2 regions of the Stenotrophomonas sp. 01N47 genome follow, and region 1 is predicted to be linked to the other one. Evidence: predicted binding sites of a transcription regulator. Region 1 holds the regulator's gene; the other holds the start of a gene.

Region 1 (7,597 bases):
TGAACCGCTTCACCGACGAGCGCCTGCGCGGCAGTCCGGTGCGCGCTACGGCACTGGACCTGATGGACGAGTACGGCTTCGATGCCGGCATCGCCCGCGACGTGGCCATGCAGATCCCGCTGGAAACCGAAGCGCATCGCGGCCGCGGCCTGATGCTGGGGCTGATCTCGCGCAAGCTGCCGATCGCCCCGGTCGATCCGATGGAGGAAGGCGGTGTGATCGCCCTGGTCGGCCCGACCGGCGCCGGCAAGACCACCACCATCGCCAAGCTGGCCTCGCGCTTCGCCGAAGCCCATGCCGCCCGCGACGTCGCCCTGGTCACCACCGATACGATGCGCATCGGCGCCCGCGAACAGCTGTACGGCTACGGCCGCCAGCTCGGCATCGCCGTGCACGAGGCCAACAGCGGCACCGACCTGGACCAGCTGCTGGAACGCCTGAAGGACTACAAGCTGGTGCTGATCGACACCGCCGGCCTGGGCCCGCGCGACCGTGCGCTGGCCGCCCAGCTGCAGTGGCTGCGCGCTGCCCGCCAGGTCCGCACCCTGCTGGTACTGCCGGCCAACACCAGCTTCGGCGACATGGACGAGGTGGTCCGCCGCTTCGGCGCGGCCAACCTGCAGGGCCTGGTGCTGAGCAAGCTGGACGAGACCGGCCGCTTCGGCAACGCCCTGTCGGTGGCGGTGGACCACAAGCTGCCGATCACCTGGGTGACCGATGGCCAGGACGTCCCGGACGACCTGCACCGGGCCAGTGCAGCCAATCTTGTACTTCGCCTTGAAGATTTGCGCCGCGCGGCCGATATGCCCTGCAACCCGGAGTTGAACCATGCCGTCGCGTGAGTACGCCAAGCTGACCACCACCTTCCCGCTGACGGCGACCCGCAGCGAGCCGCTCGGCCCTGTGCGCACGATTGCCGTGACCGGCGGCAAGGGCGGCGTCGGCAAGACCAACGTGTCGGCCAACCTGGCCGTGGCGCTTGCGGGAATGGGCAAACGCACCCTGTTGCTGGACGCCGACCTGGGCCTGGCCAACATCGATGTGATCCTGGGCCTGAGCCCCACCAACACCCTGGCCGACCTGGTCGCTGGCCGCTGCAGCCTGGATGACGTGATCATCGAAGGCCCGAACGGCGTGCTGGTGGTACCGGCTGCGTCCGGCCGCCGGCACATGGCCGAGCTGGCCCCGGCCGAGCATGTGGGCCTGGTCAACGTGTTCTCCGAACTGGAGCGCGAGCTGGACATCATGGTGGTGGACACCGCCGCCGGCATCACCGATGGCGTGCTGACCTTCTGCCAGGCCGCGCAGGACACCGTGGTGGTGGTCTGCGATGAACCGGCCTCGATCACCGACGCCTATGCGCTGATCAAGGTGCTGTCGCGCGAACGTGGCGTGGACCGCATCCAGGTGGTGGCCAACATGGTGCGCGACCCCAACGAAGGCCGCGTGCTGTACGAGAAGCTGACCCGCGTCTGCGAGAAGTTCCTCGCCGATGTCTCGCTGAACTACCTGGGCTGCGTGCCGCAGGACGACTGGCTGCGCCTGTCGGTGCAGCGCCAGCAGCCGGTGGTGAAGGCCTATCCGTCCAGCCCGTCGGCACTGGCGATCACCGAGATCGCCCGCCGCACCGCCCGCTGGCAGGCACCGACCGAGCCGCGCGGCGGCGTCGAGTTCTTCCTCGAACGCATCATCAAGCAGCGCGGGGTGGCCGCATGAAAGGCGCCGCCCAGTACAGAGAGGTCCAGCGCACGGCGGCCAACGAGGTCATCGCCCAGCACTCGGACCTGGTGCGGCGCATCGCCCACCATCTGGCCGCACGCCTGCCGGCCAGCGTTGAGGTGGACGACCTGATCCAGGCCGGCATGATGGGCCTGATCGAAGCCTCGCGCAGCTACGACGCCGACCAGGGTGCCTCGTTCGAGACCTACGCTTCGATCCGCATCCGCGGTTCGATGATCGATGAGATCCGTCGTGGCGACTGGGTACCGCGTTCGGTGCACCGCCGTGCCCGTGACGCTGCGGCCACCATCCGCCGCCTGGAGCAGAGCACCGGCCGTGCCGCCAGTGCCACAGAAGTGGCCGCCGCGATGGAGATGCCGCTGCCCGAGTACCTGCGCCTGATGGAGGACGCCTCGCGCGGCCAGGTACTGAGCCTGGAGTCGCGCATTGAAGACCAGGGCGAGCTGGACACCGTCGCCCAGGGCGGCCCGACCCCACAGCAGGTGCTGGAGCGCGGTGAATTCGGCCGCGAGCTGGGCAATGCCATCGGCCACCTGCCCGAGCGCGAACAGCTGGTGCTGTCGCTCTACTACGAGCAGGAACTGAACCTGAAAGAGATCGGCGCAGTGCTCGGCGTGAGCGAGTCGCGGGTCTGCCAGATCCACGGCCAGGCGGTCCTGCGCCTGCGTGGCCGACTGAAGATTTTCGAGGCGGCCGACGCCGGCCTCGAGAGCTGATCAACAAAGGAACTCTGCTTTGAACAAGAACATGCGCATCCTGATCGTCGACGATTTTTCGACCATGCGTCGTATCGTCAAGAACCTGCTGGGCGATCTGGGCTTCACCAATACCGCCGAAGCCGAGGACGGGCATGCCGCGCTGTCGCTGCTGCAGAGCCAGCCGTTCGACTTCGTGGTCACCGACTGGAACATGCCGGTGATGACCGGCATCGAACTGCTCAAGGCCATCCGTGCCGATGCCAAGCTGAAGACCCTGCCGGTGCTGATGGTGACCGCCGAAGCCAAGCGCGAGCAGATCATCGAAGCGGCGCAGAACGGCGTGAACGGTTACATCATCAAGCCGTTCACCGCACAGACGCTGGAAGAGAAGCTCGGCAAGATCTTCGAACGCCTGGCGGCCAGCGCTTGATGGATACCACGGTCGACAAGAGCGCCCTCGCCCTGCGCCTGCAGGAAGCCCTGGATGCACTGGAATCCGGCGACGAGGCGGCGTGGCGCCAGCGCATCGACGGCCTGGTGGCGCTGCGCACCCAGCCGATGATGAGCGGCCTTTCGCGGCTGGCCCGCGAACTGGGCCAGGCGCTGGGCGAACTGCCGACCGTGCCCGATGAAGCCGGCGAGCTGGACGATGCCTGCGCGCGCCTGGACCACGTGGTGGCGATGACCGAACAGGCCACGCACCGCACCCTGGACCTGGCCGAAGAGTGCCGCAGCCTGACCGAACAGCTGCGCGCCGACGGCCTGCAGCCGGGCCAGGACGTGCAGCTCGACCGCATCCGCCACAACCTCACCGAGATCGCCCTGACCCAGAGCTACCAGGACCTGACCGGGCAGATCATCCGTCGCGTGGTGGGCATCGTCCGCCGCGTGCACGAAGGCTTCGGCGCGCTCGGCCTGCCGCCGGAACAGCATCGCACCGATCCGGAACTGGCTGGGCCGGCACTGAAGGGACTGGACCGCCATGCGGTCTCGCAGAACGACGCCGACGACCTGTTGTCGGATCTGGGGCTGTAACCATGGGCGCAGTAGCCGACGACATCACTGCCGATTTCATCATCGAGGCCCAGGAGATCCTGGATCGCCTCGGCGAACAGCTGGTGTCGCTGGAACAGGCACCGCAGGACAATGAACAGCTCAACGCGGTGTTCCGCGGCTACCACACGCTGAAGGGCGGCGCAGGTTTCCTCGGCATCACCGCGATGGTCGAGCTGTGCCACGCCGCCGAGGAAGCACTGGGCGCCGCACGCGCCGGCCAGGCCGTCCTGCAGGCGCATCACTTCGATGCCGCCCAGCAGTCACTGGACTACCTGCAGTCGATGCTTGACGCGGTGTCTTCGGGCACCGAGCCGGGCTTTGCCCCGCCCGAACTGGTCGCCCAGTTCGACGTGCATGGCGGCGGCGCTGCCGCGCCTGCGGCCGCGACGCCGGGTGCGGGCGGTGGCGACCTGATCACCGACGACGAATTCGAGGCCCTGCTCGACCAGCTGCATGGCGGCAAGGCGCCGACAACCGTGGCGGCGGCGAAGAAGGCCGACGACATGATCAGCGAGGACGAGTTCGAGGCACTGCTCGACCAGCTGCATGGCGGCGCCGCCCCGGGCAGCAACGCCAGCGCAGCGGTTGCCCCCGTACCGGCACCGCGACCGGCGCCCTCGCCGGCCCCGCCCGCTGCCAAGCCCGCACCCAACAAGCCTGTCGCCGAAGCCGAACACACCGTGCGTGTGGACACCAAGCGCCTGGATGCCATCGTCAACCTGATCGGCGAACTGGTGCTGTCACGAAACCGGTTGAAGACGCTTCGCACGCGCCTGCGCGATGAAGAACTGGACCGCGCCGTGTCCACGCTGGATATCGCCACCGCGCGCCTGCAGTCGGCGGTGATGCGCACCCGCATGCAGCCGGTCGGCAAGGTGTTCTCGCGCTTCCCGAAGGTGGCGCGCGACGTTGCGCGTTCGCTGAAGAAGGAAGTGGACCTGGAACTGATCGGCGCCGAAACCGAGCTCGACCGCAACCTGGTCGAAGCGCTGGCCGACCCGCTGGTGCACCTGGTCCGCAACGCCATCGACCATGGCGTGGAAATGCCTGACCTGCGCGAAGCGCAGGGCAAGCCGCGGATGGGCCACGTGCGCCTGTCGGCACAGCAGGAAGGCGACTACGTCAGCATCGAAGTGCAGGACGATGGTGCCGGCATCGATCCGGAAAAACTGCGCGCCAAGGCGCGCGAGAAGGGCCTGATCGATCCGGAAGCCGCCGCCCGCCTGAGCAGCGAGGAATGCCTGCACCTGGTGTTCCTGCCAGGCTTCTCGACCAAGCAGCAGGTCACCGACATTTCCGGCCGTGGCGTCGGCATGGACGTGGTGCAGTCGCGCATCCGTGAGCTGAGCGGGCAGATCCAGATCCAGTCGGAACTGGGCCGCGGCAGCCGCTTCATGATCCGCGTACCGCTGACCCTGGCCATCCTGCCGACCCTGCTGGTGCAGGCTGGCGAAGACGTCTACGCGCTGCCGCTGGCCCGTGTGATGGAAGTGCTGCATGCGCCGCGCACCTCGCTGGGCTGGTTCGACGGTCGCGCCGTGCTTGACCGCCGCTCGCACACGCTGGCGCTGGTGGACCTGCGGCAATGGCTGGATGTGACGCCGGCCGCCTCGCCCCTGCTGACCATCGTCGTGCTGCAGGCCGGTGAGGCACGCTTCGGGTTGGTGGTGGACCAGGTGCGCGGGCGTGAGGAAGTGGTCATCAAGCCACTGCCCAAGGCCCTGCGCGGCCTGCGTGGTTATGCCGGTGCAACCTTGATCGGCGATGGTCGCATGGCGCTGATCCTGGACGTGGACGGGCTGCGCAGCCCACACGACTGACCTCGTTGCTGAACCCGGCGCACCGTAGCGCCGGGCCAGGCCTGGCGACACAAGAAACTGTGAACTCCGTTACAGCAGATTCTCCCGGTGTCTCAAGTCCCATTCATACAAGCCGATACCGGACCCATGGATAGACTCAGCCTCATTGGACTTTTCCTCGCCCTGGCCTCGCTGGTCGGTGGCAGCATCCTCAAGGGCGCCGGCCTGGCGTCGTTGTGGTCGCCTGCGGCGTTCGTGATCGTCATCGTCGGCACCATCGCCGCCATCCTGCTGCACACTTCGCCAGCGGTGTTCAAGCACGCCTTCAAGATCGTGCGCTGGGTCGTGCGGCCGCCGCACAGCGACCGTCGTGAACTGATCCAGCAGATCGTGGAGTGGAGCAACATCGCCCGCCGCCAGGGCCTGCTCGGCCTGGAATCGCAGGTGGAAGCACAGCAGGACCCGTTCCTGCGCAAGGGCCTGCAGCTGCTGGTGGACGGCGTTGAACCCGAATCGATCCGGCACATGCTGGAGATCGAACTGGGCAGCCAGGAGCACCAGGACCAGGCCGCCGCCAAGGTGTTTGAAAGCATGGGCATCTATGCGCCCACGCTGGGCATCATCGGCGCCGTGCTCGGCCTGATCGCGGTGATGAAGAACCTCGCCGACCCGAGCAAGCTCGGCCACGGCATCGCCGCCGCGTTCACCGCCACCATCTACGGCATCGCCTCGGCCAACCTGCTGTTCCTGCCCATCGCCGCCAAGCTGAAGGGCGTCATCGCCCATTCCAGCCGCGACCGCGAAATGGTCATCGAAGGCCTGATCTCGATTGCCCAGGGCGAGAACCCGCGCAACATCGAAACCAACCTCTCCGGCTTCCTGCACTGACATGGCCCGCCGCAAGCACCACGAAGAGCACGCCAATCACGAGGCATGGGCCATCCCCTATGCCGACCTGATGACGCTGCTGCTCGCCTTCTTCGTGGTCATGTACGCGATCTCCTCGGTCAACGAGGGCAAGTACCGGATCATGGCCGACGCCCTCACCGATGCCTTCGGTGGTGCGCCGCGCACCATCAATCCGGTGCAGGTGGGCAACAAGCAGGTGCAGGGTGGCGGCTGGGACAGCCCGTCGGTGATCAAGTCCGGCACCAAGATCGGGCCGTCCGCTCCCGCGCCCTCGCACGACCCCACCCTGCTGCCGGCGATGGCCTCGCAGATGCGCATGCCGGTGTCGGTGCACAACCAGGAACAGATCGCGCGTGCCGAGCGCCAGCTCAACAGCATCGCTGACCGCCTGACCGCCGCGCTGGCGCCACTGATCGACCGCGGCATGATCAGCGTGCGCCGTACCGAGCTGTGGATCGAAGTGGAGATCAACAGCGACATCCTGTTCCCGACCGGCTCGGCGGCGCTGGACGTGCATGCGCGCGACACCCTGGCCAGCCTGGCCGGTGTGCTGCGCGACGTGCCCAACAGCGTGCGCGTGGAAGGCCACACCGACAACGTGCCGATTGCCACTGCCACCTTCCCGTCCAACTGGGAACTGTCGGCCGGGCGCGCGGCCAGCGTGGTGCATCTGTTTGCTGACCAGGGGCTGCAGCCATCGCGGCTGGCGATGGTCGGCTACGGCCAGTTCCGCCCCCGCGAAGACAACGACAGCGCACAGGGCCGCAATCGCAACCGGCGGGTGATGGTCATCATCCTGGCCGACACCAGTCATTCGGTGGACCCGCTCGGCGAACGCCTGAATGCCGCCACCGGCGCTGCCCGCGGCGCCAGCGAACAGGCCGCCACCGCACCGGCCACCACCCCCACTTCCCCCATCGCACCGGTGCAGTTGCCACCGGTGCCGGCTGGCAGCCGCGTCGGCGCCGCCGTTCCCCCGGCAATGAAGGAGTAATCCGATGCGCATCTGGGCAGTCGCCAACCAGAAGGGCGGAGTCGGCAAGACCACCACCACCCTCGCCCTCGGTCGCGGCCTGGCCGCGCTCGGCCACCGCGTGCTGCTGATCGATCTCGATCCGCATGCCTCGCTGACCCGCGCCTTCGGCGTGCCGATCGAGCCGGCACCGGCCGGCGTGCTGGAGCTGTTCGGCGCACCGCCGGCCGACCTCTCCACGCTCAGCCATGCCAGCAACATCGGCGGACTCGATTACGTGTGCGCACAGGCCTCGCTGGCCACGCTGGAACGACGCAGCGCCAACCAGCCTGGCCTCGGCCTGGCCCTGCAGAACGCGCTCGCCCGCCACCAGGGCCAGCACGACTACATCCTGCTGGACTGCGCACCGACCCTGGGCCTGC
Region 2 (7,597 bases), on a different contig from region 1:
CAGTGGATCAAGGATGCCCCGGCCAGCATCAGCGTGATCAGCCGCGAAGACATCGAACGCCAGCCGGTGCACGACCTGGCCACCCTGCTCAGCCGTATTCCGGGCGTGACCGGTGGGCTCAGCGCCATTGGCGAGCAGTCCAAGATCAAGCTGCGCGGCATGCCGTCCAACTACACGCTGGTACTGGTGGACGGCAAGCGCATGGGCAGCTCGGCCTCGACCAACTATCGCCCCGACCTGGGCCGCCAGGACCTGAACTGGATTTCCCCCGACCAGATCGAACGCATCGAAGTAGTGCGCGGCCCGATGTCCTCGCTGTATGGCTCGGACGCGATGGGCGGGGTGATCAACATCATCACCAAGCGCATCGGTGACAGCTGGAACGGCAGCGCGACCCACAGCTACACCCGGCCGCAGGATGGCGACCGTGGCGATACCCAGCAGATCGGCGCGACCTTCTCCGGCCCGCTGGGCGAGCGCTTCGGCCTGCGCATCGGTGCCAACAGCATGCGCCGCGACTCGGACCGCTCCAACGGCGGCGTGTACGGCAACGCCTACGCCGGTGAGAAGGACCGCAATGTCGACGCGCTGCTGCAGTGGAAGCTGAGCGAGGCACAGGAGGTGTCGCTGGAAGCTGGCCACGGTGTGCAGCAGGCCTTCATCGCCCAGACGCTGGAAAAGCAGGACGAGGGCGCATGGGGTGCCAGTGAGCTCAAGCGCAGTTCGCTGGCGCTGAACCACGACGGCAAGTGGGAGTTCGGCACCTCCAAGCTCAGCGCGTACTGGACCGAGTACAAGAACGACATCGGCGCCACCGGTCGCTCCGAGGCAACCGATACGATCATCGAAGGCAGCCTGAGCACGCCCTTCACCCTGGGCGTGGACCACCAGTTCGCGGTGGGCGGCCAATGGAAGCGGCAGGAGCTGACCAACACCGACACCATCGGCCAGGCTCCGATCGACTACGCCGGCAATCCGGTGGTCGGCTCCAGCCTGGAAGTGGACACCTGGGCGCTGTTCGTCGAAGACGAGCTGAAGCTGCACCGCACCCTGGCACTGACCCTGGGCGCGCGCCTGGACCACCATGAACAGTTCGGCAGCCATGTAAGTCCGCGTGCTTACCTGGTCTGGCACCCGAGCGAGCAGTGGACGATCCGTGGCGGCGTGTCCAAGGGCTTCCGCGCGCCGAGCCTGACCGAGAATTCGCCCAGCGCGGCGACCCAGTCCGGCGGCCGCGGCTGCACCTCGCTGTACCCGCTGGGCTACGTGCGTGGCGGCTGCTACATGGCCGGTAATCCGGACCTGGACCCGGAAACCAGCACCAACCGCGAGATCGGCGTCAGCTTCGACAACGATCTGGTCGACGCCGGCCTGACCTACTTCCATACCGACTTCAGGAACAAGATCGAGTATGAAGCGCTGGGCTTCTTCAACGGCTACTGGTGGACGCGCATGAGCAACGTGCAGCGCGCGCGCACCAGCGGCATGGAAGGCAACCTCAACTTCCGCTTCGGCGATCACTGGCGCTGGCGCACGTCGGCGACCTGGATGAAGGAAGCCAAGAACCTGACCACCGGCCGCAACCTGATCGACACCCCGGAGTTCTCAGGCTATTCGTCTCTGGACTGGACCCCGAACACCACGTTCTCCAGCAGCCTGTCGGCGCAGTACACCGGCAAGCAGACCGGCGTGGTCAATACCTTCCTGAAGGCCTACACGCTGTATGACCTGACCGCTGCCTGGAACGTCAACGAGGTGCTGACCCTGCGTGGCGGCGTCAGCAACCTGGCCGACAAGAAGCTGTACGCCGACGGCGCCACCGACTACTTCGTCGCCGGCCGCAGCTACTTCCTCAGCATGACCGCGCGCTTCTGATGCGCACTGCGATCGCGCTGGCAGCAGGCCAGCGCGATCGTGGCGGCTTTTTCCAGGCTCAGTCGTTTTCCAGTACAGCCGTTGCAGCGTCGCGGCTGGCCGCGATGCGTGCACGGTCCATCGCCACCGCCAGTTGCTGGCGGGCGAGCAGTTGTTGTGCCTGCACCACTTCGGGTGTCGGCAGGAGCACCGGTCCGGGTGCGTTTTCCGGTGTAGCTGGTGTGGTCATGCAACCTCCATGGACATACCGCTGCTACCCGTGAACAACCGGGGTGGCAGCGGAACTGCGCACCCTATCCTAAAAACAAGGCGGATGGGTGACGGTGCGGCACCGGGACGCAAGCCCCTTGCCGTAGGAACGTCACATTTTTGACGCTCCAAGCTGGTTTGCTGAATGTGACTCACTTATCATGAAAACGTTTTCCTAACAGGGAAGTCCCTATAAATGAACACCATTGACCTGACCCGCTTCAGCCCGAAGTGGCAGTTCCGCTTCAACTTCTTCCAGCAGCGCGGCGCTCCCAAGGAGCCCGGCTTCAAGCAGGCCTGGAAGGCGCTGTCCTTCGGCGACCGCCTGAAGATCAACCTGAACTTCTTCGCCTTCTTCTTCGGCGCGATCTATCTGTTCATCCTCGGCATGTGGCGCAAGGCGCTGGTGGTGATCGGCATCAACATCGTGCTGATCGCGGTCAGCCTGGTGCTGCCGGACATCGTGGCCCGCGCACTGTTCATCGCAATGAACTTCCTGGTCGCCTCGAGCACCAACTACAGCTACTACCTGGAACAGGTGAAGGGCAACACCAGCTGGAACCCCTTCGAAGGCATGTTCTAAGCCCAGCGCACCACACACGCAGCGGCACATCGACGCCCGGCCTTGGCCGGGCGTCGTCGTTCATGCCCCGGCTCAGGCGGCGCGCAACGCGGCAGCCGGTCGGGTGTCGGCCTGCAGGCGGAAGCGTGACACCGCCACCGCCAGCTGCTCGGCCTGTTCTTCCATCGCCCGCGCCGCAGCGGTGGCTTCTTCCACCAACGCAGCATTCTGCTGGGTGGTCTCGTCCATCTGCACCACGGTCTGGTTGACCTGCTCGATACCGGCCGACTGCTCGCGCGAGGCGGCCGAAATTTCGGCCATGATCTCGTTGACCCGGCCGACCTGGCCGACGATCTCCTGCATCGTGCGGCCCGCACCGTGCACCAGCTGCGCGCCGGCGCCGACATGGCCGACCGAAGCGTCGATCAGCTCCTTGATCTCCTTGGCCGCGCCCGCCGAGCGCTGTGCCAGCGCGCGCACTTCGCTGGCGACCACCGCAAAGCCACGGCCCTGTTCACCGGCGCGCGCCGCTTCCACCGCCGCGTTCAATGCCAGGATGTTGGTCTGGAAAGCGATGCCGTCGATCACCGAGATGATCTCGGCGATGCGCTGCGAAGAGGTCTCGATCTGCTCCATGGTCTGCACCACCTGGCTGACCACCTGCCCGCCTTCGCTGGCAACGCCTGCGGCCGAGGCCGCCAGCTTGTTGGCCTGCAGGGCATGATCGGCGTTCTGGCGCACGGTGGAGGTCAGTTCCTCCATCGACGCGGCGGTCTCTTCAAGGTTGGCCGCCTGCTGCTCGGTACGGCGTGACAGGTCGCTGTTGCCCGACGCGATCTCGCCTGCGGCCAGGCGGATGCTGGCAGCGGACTGCTGGATCTGGCCGACGATCTGGGTCAACTGCTGCACGGTGCTGTTGGCATCGTCGCGCATCACCGCGAACACGCCGTGGAAGTCACCCTCCATCCGTGTACTCAGGTCACCGGCGGCGATGGCGCGCAGCAACGTCGACAGCGCAGCCAGGTTCTGGTCGCTGACCTGCATCATGGTGTTGAGCGTTTCCACCATGCGGCGGAAGTCATGCTCGAAGCGCTGGGCATCGCCACGCACCGCGAAATCGCCTGCCGCCGCCGCAGCGGCCAGCTGCTGGATCTGTTCGTTGATCGCCGCCAGGTTGGTCTTGGTGGTTGCCATGGCAGCGGTGAAAACCGCCTTTTCGCCCGGCAGTGCCTCCATGTCCACGCTCAGGTCACCCACCGCGTAGCGCTGCATCACCTCGACCAGGCGTTGGGTGACCGCATTGCTGTCGGCCACCAGCTGGTTGCTGTCGGCCACCATGCGGCCGTACTCGCCCGGGAACACCGAGGCATCCATGCGGTAGCTGATTTCACCGGCATCATGGCGGCGCGCCATCTCCGCCTGTGCGGCCATCACCGCCTGCAGCTGGCCGCGCATGCCCTGCATCGCGTCCAGCAACCGGCCCACTTCATCGTTGCCCAGCGCCGGCATGGCGGTGTCCAGCTTGCCCGCAGCCACGTCGCCTGCAATACGCACCGCCTGTGCCAGCGGGCGCACAGCCAGCCGCTGCAGCAGCAGGTAGACACCACCGCTGAGCACCAGCGCGGCCACCACACCCACCAGCAGGATGATCCACAGCAACTCGCGGGCCTGCGCGATGATCACCGCATGCGGCACCACCACGCCCAGCGCGAAACGCTGCGGCGCGTCACCCACCTGCAGCGGCACGTACAGGCGGACGTTGCCGGCAGCGTCGGGCTCGAATGCTTCATACGTCTTGTCGGCGGCGATCTGCGCCAGCATGCCGAGGGTGGCGGCATCGGTGCGCGGCTTGCCGATCTCGGCAGCGTCGGCCGAGGCCAGCACCACGCCCTTCGGCGAGAGCAGCTCGACACGGCCGGCGCCCATCGGCGTCAGCGTGGCCAGGTGCTTCTGCAGCGCGTCCAGCGAGAAGTCGACGGTGAAGACACCAAGGAAGGTGCCGTTCTCGACGATCGGGGTGCTCAGGGTGCTCATCAGCACCTGCTTGCCGCCGATGTCGTAGGCATAGGGCTCGCTGACCAGCGGCAGCTTGTCGCGGCTGGGCACCATGTACCAGTTGCCCGAGCCGCTGGGCGTCTCGGTGTAGTCGGTCATCGTCGACTGCTGCGGCTTGCCGTCCTGCCAGGCCCAGTAGCTCATGTAGCGGCCGGTGGCGTCGTGCGCCTCGCTGTTGATGAACTCGGCATCCTTGCCGTCGAAGGCATTGGCCTCCCACATGGTGCTCTTGCCCAGCCATTCCGGGTGCGCGTGCAGCTGCTCGCCGATGACGTTGGCCAGGCTTGCGCGATCAGGCGCATCACCGCGCGCACGCTGGGCAAGCACGGTTTCCACCATCGCATCGTTGCTGGCGAAGGCCGTGCCCAGGTCGGCAGCCACCTGGCGCGCCTCGGCACGGGCTTCGCTGGCCATGGTCTGTCGCGAGGACGACACCAGCGCCGAACTGGCCTGGTGATAGATCAGGAACGCGGTCGCGCCGAAGCACAGCAACGCGATCACCGCGGTGCCCAGCATCAGCTTGTGGGCGATGCTGCCGGGGCGACGGGCAGCGACGGAACGGGAAGAAGACATGGGAGGATCCGCAGGCAGTTCAGGTCGACCGGTGCCACCAGGGCACCGCGCAGATGCGCGATCCATCGCGCGGGCCGCCTGCCCTGCCGGATCGGAACCCGGCGCAGGAAAGCGCGCACCGGGTTAGCGGCCATGGCCGGGCGAGGTTGAGGCTCAGCGCACGCACAAACCTGAACCTGCTCAGCTGCGGCCGTCGACAGCGGCCTGTGCTACTCGGCCACGCGGTCGCGTATCCACTCCGCACGGGGCAGGACCTCGATGCTGCCTGCGGCGTACTGCTGCAGAACGTCCTCCGGACCGAAACGCGGCTGCCAGCCCAGCGCTGCACGCATCCGGCTGCTGTCATAGACCCGGTCGATGCTGATCGGCAGCGGCCAGCCACGGCGCTCGAACTCGGCCAGCAGCTGCGGTGCGCGGCGCGCCAGCACCTGGCGCGGATCGGCGGCCAGCTGCAGGCAGTCCTCGCGCCGGAAGGGTGTTGGCGCGCACGCGAGGTAGCGCTGGAAGGGCGCGCCTTCATCGTGGAGCAGCGCGGCATGCGCGCTGGCCACGTCGCGTGCGTCGATACCACGGTGCAGGCGGAACATCGCCATACGGTCAGGCGGCTCGGGGAAGCAGCGCGCCATCCGCAGCACGCGCACGGTGAACGATGTGCTGGCCGCCGCTTCGGCAGCCGCCTCGGCCTGCAGCTTGGTGCGGTGGTAGATCGTGCGGGGCAGCGGCTCGGTGTCCTCGTCGATCCAACGGCAGCCGCCAGACACCACGGCATGGCCGTACAACGCCGTGGTACTGGTCAGGACAAAGCGCTGCACGCCAGCCTCGCGCGCCAGCTGCAGCAGGTTTGCAGTGGCGTCCACGTTGATCTGCTGGAACACCGCGTCGGGTACCAGGCCCACGTGGGGTGCGTGCAGTGCCGCGGTGTGGATCACGGCATCGACCCCCTGCACGGCACGCTCCAGCGCCCGGCGATCGGTGATATCGGCAATCACGCGCGTGGTTGCGAAGGGACTGCGATCCAGCCCTACCACCTCATTGGCACCCGCCAGCGCACCGAAGATCGCGCGCCCTATCCGCCCGGAACTTCCGGTCAACAGAATCTTCATTGAATCCATTCACTCGACAGCGCCCGGGACCTACCGGGATGCCTTGATTCTAGGCAAGCCCGATGGCATCGGCGATAGGAATCGATGACATTCTGCATGCCACCCCCGTCAGGTCGGCGGCGCTTGACCGGGCAACAGGAACTCACGCCTCCGAGCGGGCCGACACCAGCCGCAGGAAGGCTTCGTTCTGGTAACGGCTCATGCGCAGCTGCTGGCCGTTCTCCAGGGTGAGTACGTGATGACCATTGAACCAGGGGTGGATCGTCCTGACCCGTGCGATGTTGACGATGGCCGAGCGATGCACCCGGGCGAAATGCCTGGGATCGAGCCGTTCAGCCAGGCTGTTCATCGTTTCGCGAAGCTCATGTACGCGATCAGCCAGATGCAGCTGCACCGTATTGCGATTGGCGCGGATCCAGAGGATGTCCTGCACCGCCAGCAGCAGCACTGCCTCGCCATCACGTACGGCGATACGCTGCAGATAATCCTCGCGCCTGCGCAGCACATCCAGCGCCTGCAGCAGGCGCGTGTTGTCGGCTGCATTGGCGGCCTGGGCCAGCCGGGATTTCGCGCGCAGCAAGGCGGCCGCGAAACGCTCGCGACTGAAGGGCTTGACGAGGTAATCCAGGGCGTTGGCTTCGAATGCGCGTACCGCGTACTGCTCGTAGGCGGTGACGAATACCGTGGCCGGCATCCGCGCGGCACCGATAGTGGCCAGCACGTCCAGACCGGTGATGCCAGGCATCTGCACATCCAGGAACACCAGGTCCGGTGACTGTGCGCGGATGGCCGCCACGGCAGACACGCCGTCACCGCACTCGGCCACACTGCCGATGTCTGCATCGCCGTGCAGCAGACGCGTCACCGCGCGCCGGGCGATCGGCTCGTCGTCCACCACAAGCACACTCAGGCTCATGTGGCACTACCGTGCACGACAAACTCGGGAGCGTCATCGGCATCGTCCAGCATCCGCAGTGGCAACCGCACCCGGCAGGCCACACCCTGCGGCCAGAGCAGGTCCAGGCGTACCTCGGCCGCATCGCCATACAGCTCGCGCAGGCGCAGCCGCGTATTGGACAGGCCGATACCATGGCCACCTGGCGCCCCGGGCTGCTGCAGCGTGCTGTTCTGGTTGCGCACCTCGATGCACAGCATGTCACCGTCGCGGCGGCCCTCGATC

Evidence for each region. The regulator FliA, encoded in region 1, starts transcription of late flagellar genes. The targets are predictions, from matches to a motif close to TAAAGTTTNNCNNNCNNNGGCCGATAA.
Region 2: AC1DKR_RS13510 (methyl-accepting chemotaxis protein) is a predicted target of FliA. The motif match lies at 5,438-5,464, and genes of this name have one in related genera.

Annotation. Positions count from the first base shown of each region.
Region 1 covers NZ_JBFTQU010000005.1:26,591-34,187, forward strand. Annotated here, with positions in the region: gene flhF (flagellar biosynthesis GTPase FlhF) at 1-842, shown strand, start outside; gene AC1DKR_RS09960 (MinD/ParA family ATP-binding protein) at 829-1,716, shown strand; gene AC1DKR_RS09965 (RNA polymerase sigma factor FliA) at 1,713-2,456, shown strand; gene cheY (chemotaxis response regulator CheY) at 2,476-2,868, shown strand; gene AC1DKR_RS09975 (protein phosphatase CheZ) at 2,868-3,473, shown strand; gene AC1DKR_RS09980 (chemotaxis protein CheA) at 3,476-5,314, shown strand; gene AC1DKR_RS09985 (flagellar motor protein) at 5,441-6,181, shown strand; gene motD (flagellar motor protein MotD) at 6,183-7,196, shown strand; gene AC1DKR_RS09995 (ParA family protein) at 7,201-7,597, shown strand, end outside.
Region 2 covers NZ_JBFTQU010000006.1:5,553-13,149, forward strand. Annotated here, with positions in the region: gene AC1DKR_RS13495 (TonB-dependent receptor domain-containing protein) at 1-1,875, shown strand, start outside; gene AC1DKR_RS13500 (hypothetical protein) at 1,934-2,104, opposite strand; gene AC1DKR_RS13505 (DUF2628 domain-containing protein) at 2,321-2,707, shown strand; gene AC1DKR_RS13510 (methyl-accepting chemotaxis protein) at 2,780-5,314, opposite strand; gene AC1DKR_RS13515 (NAD-dependent epimerase/dehydratase family protein) at 5,524-6,417, opposite strand; gene AC1DKR_RS13520 (LytR/AlgR family response regulator transcription factor) at 6,560-7,333, opposite strand; gene AC1DKR_RS13525 (sensor histidine kinase) at 7,330-7,597, opposite strand, start outside.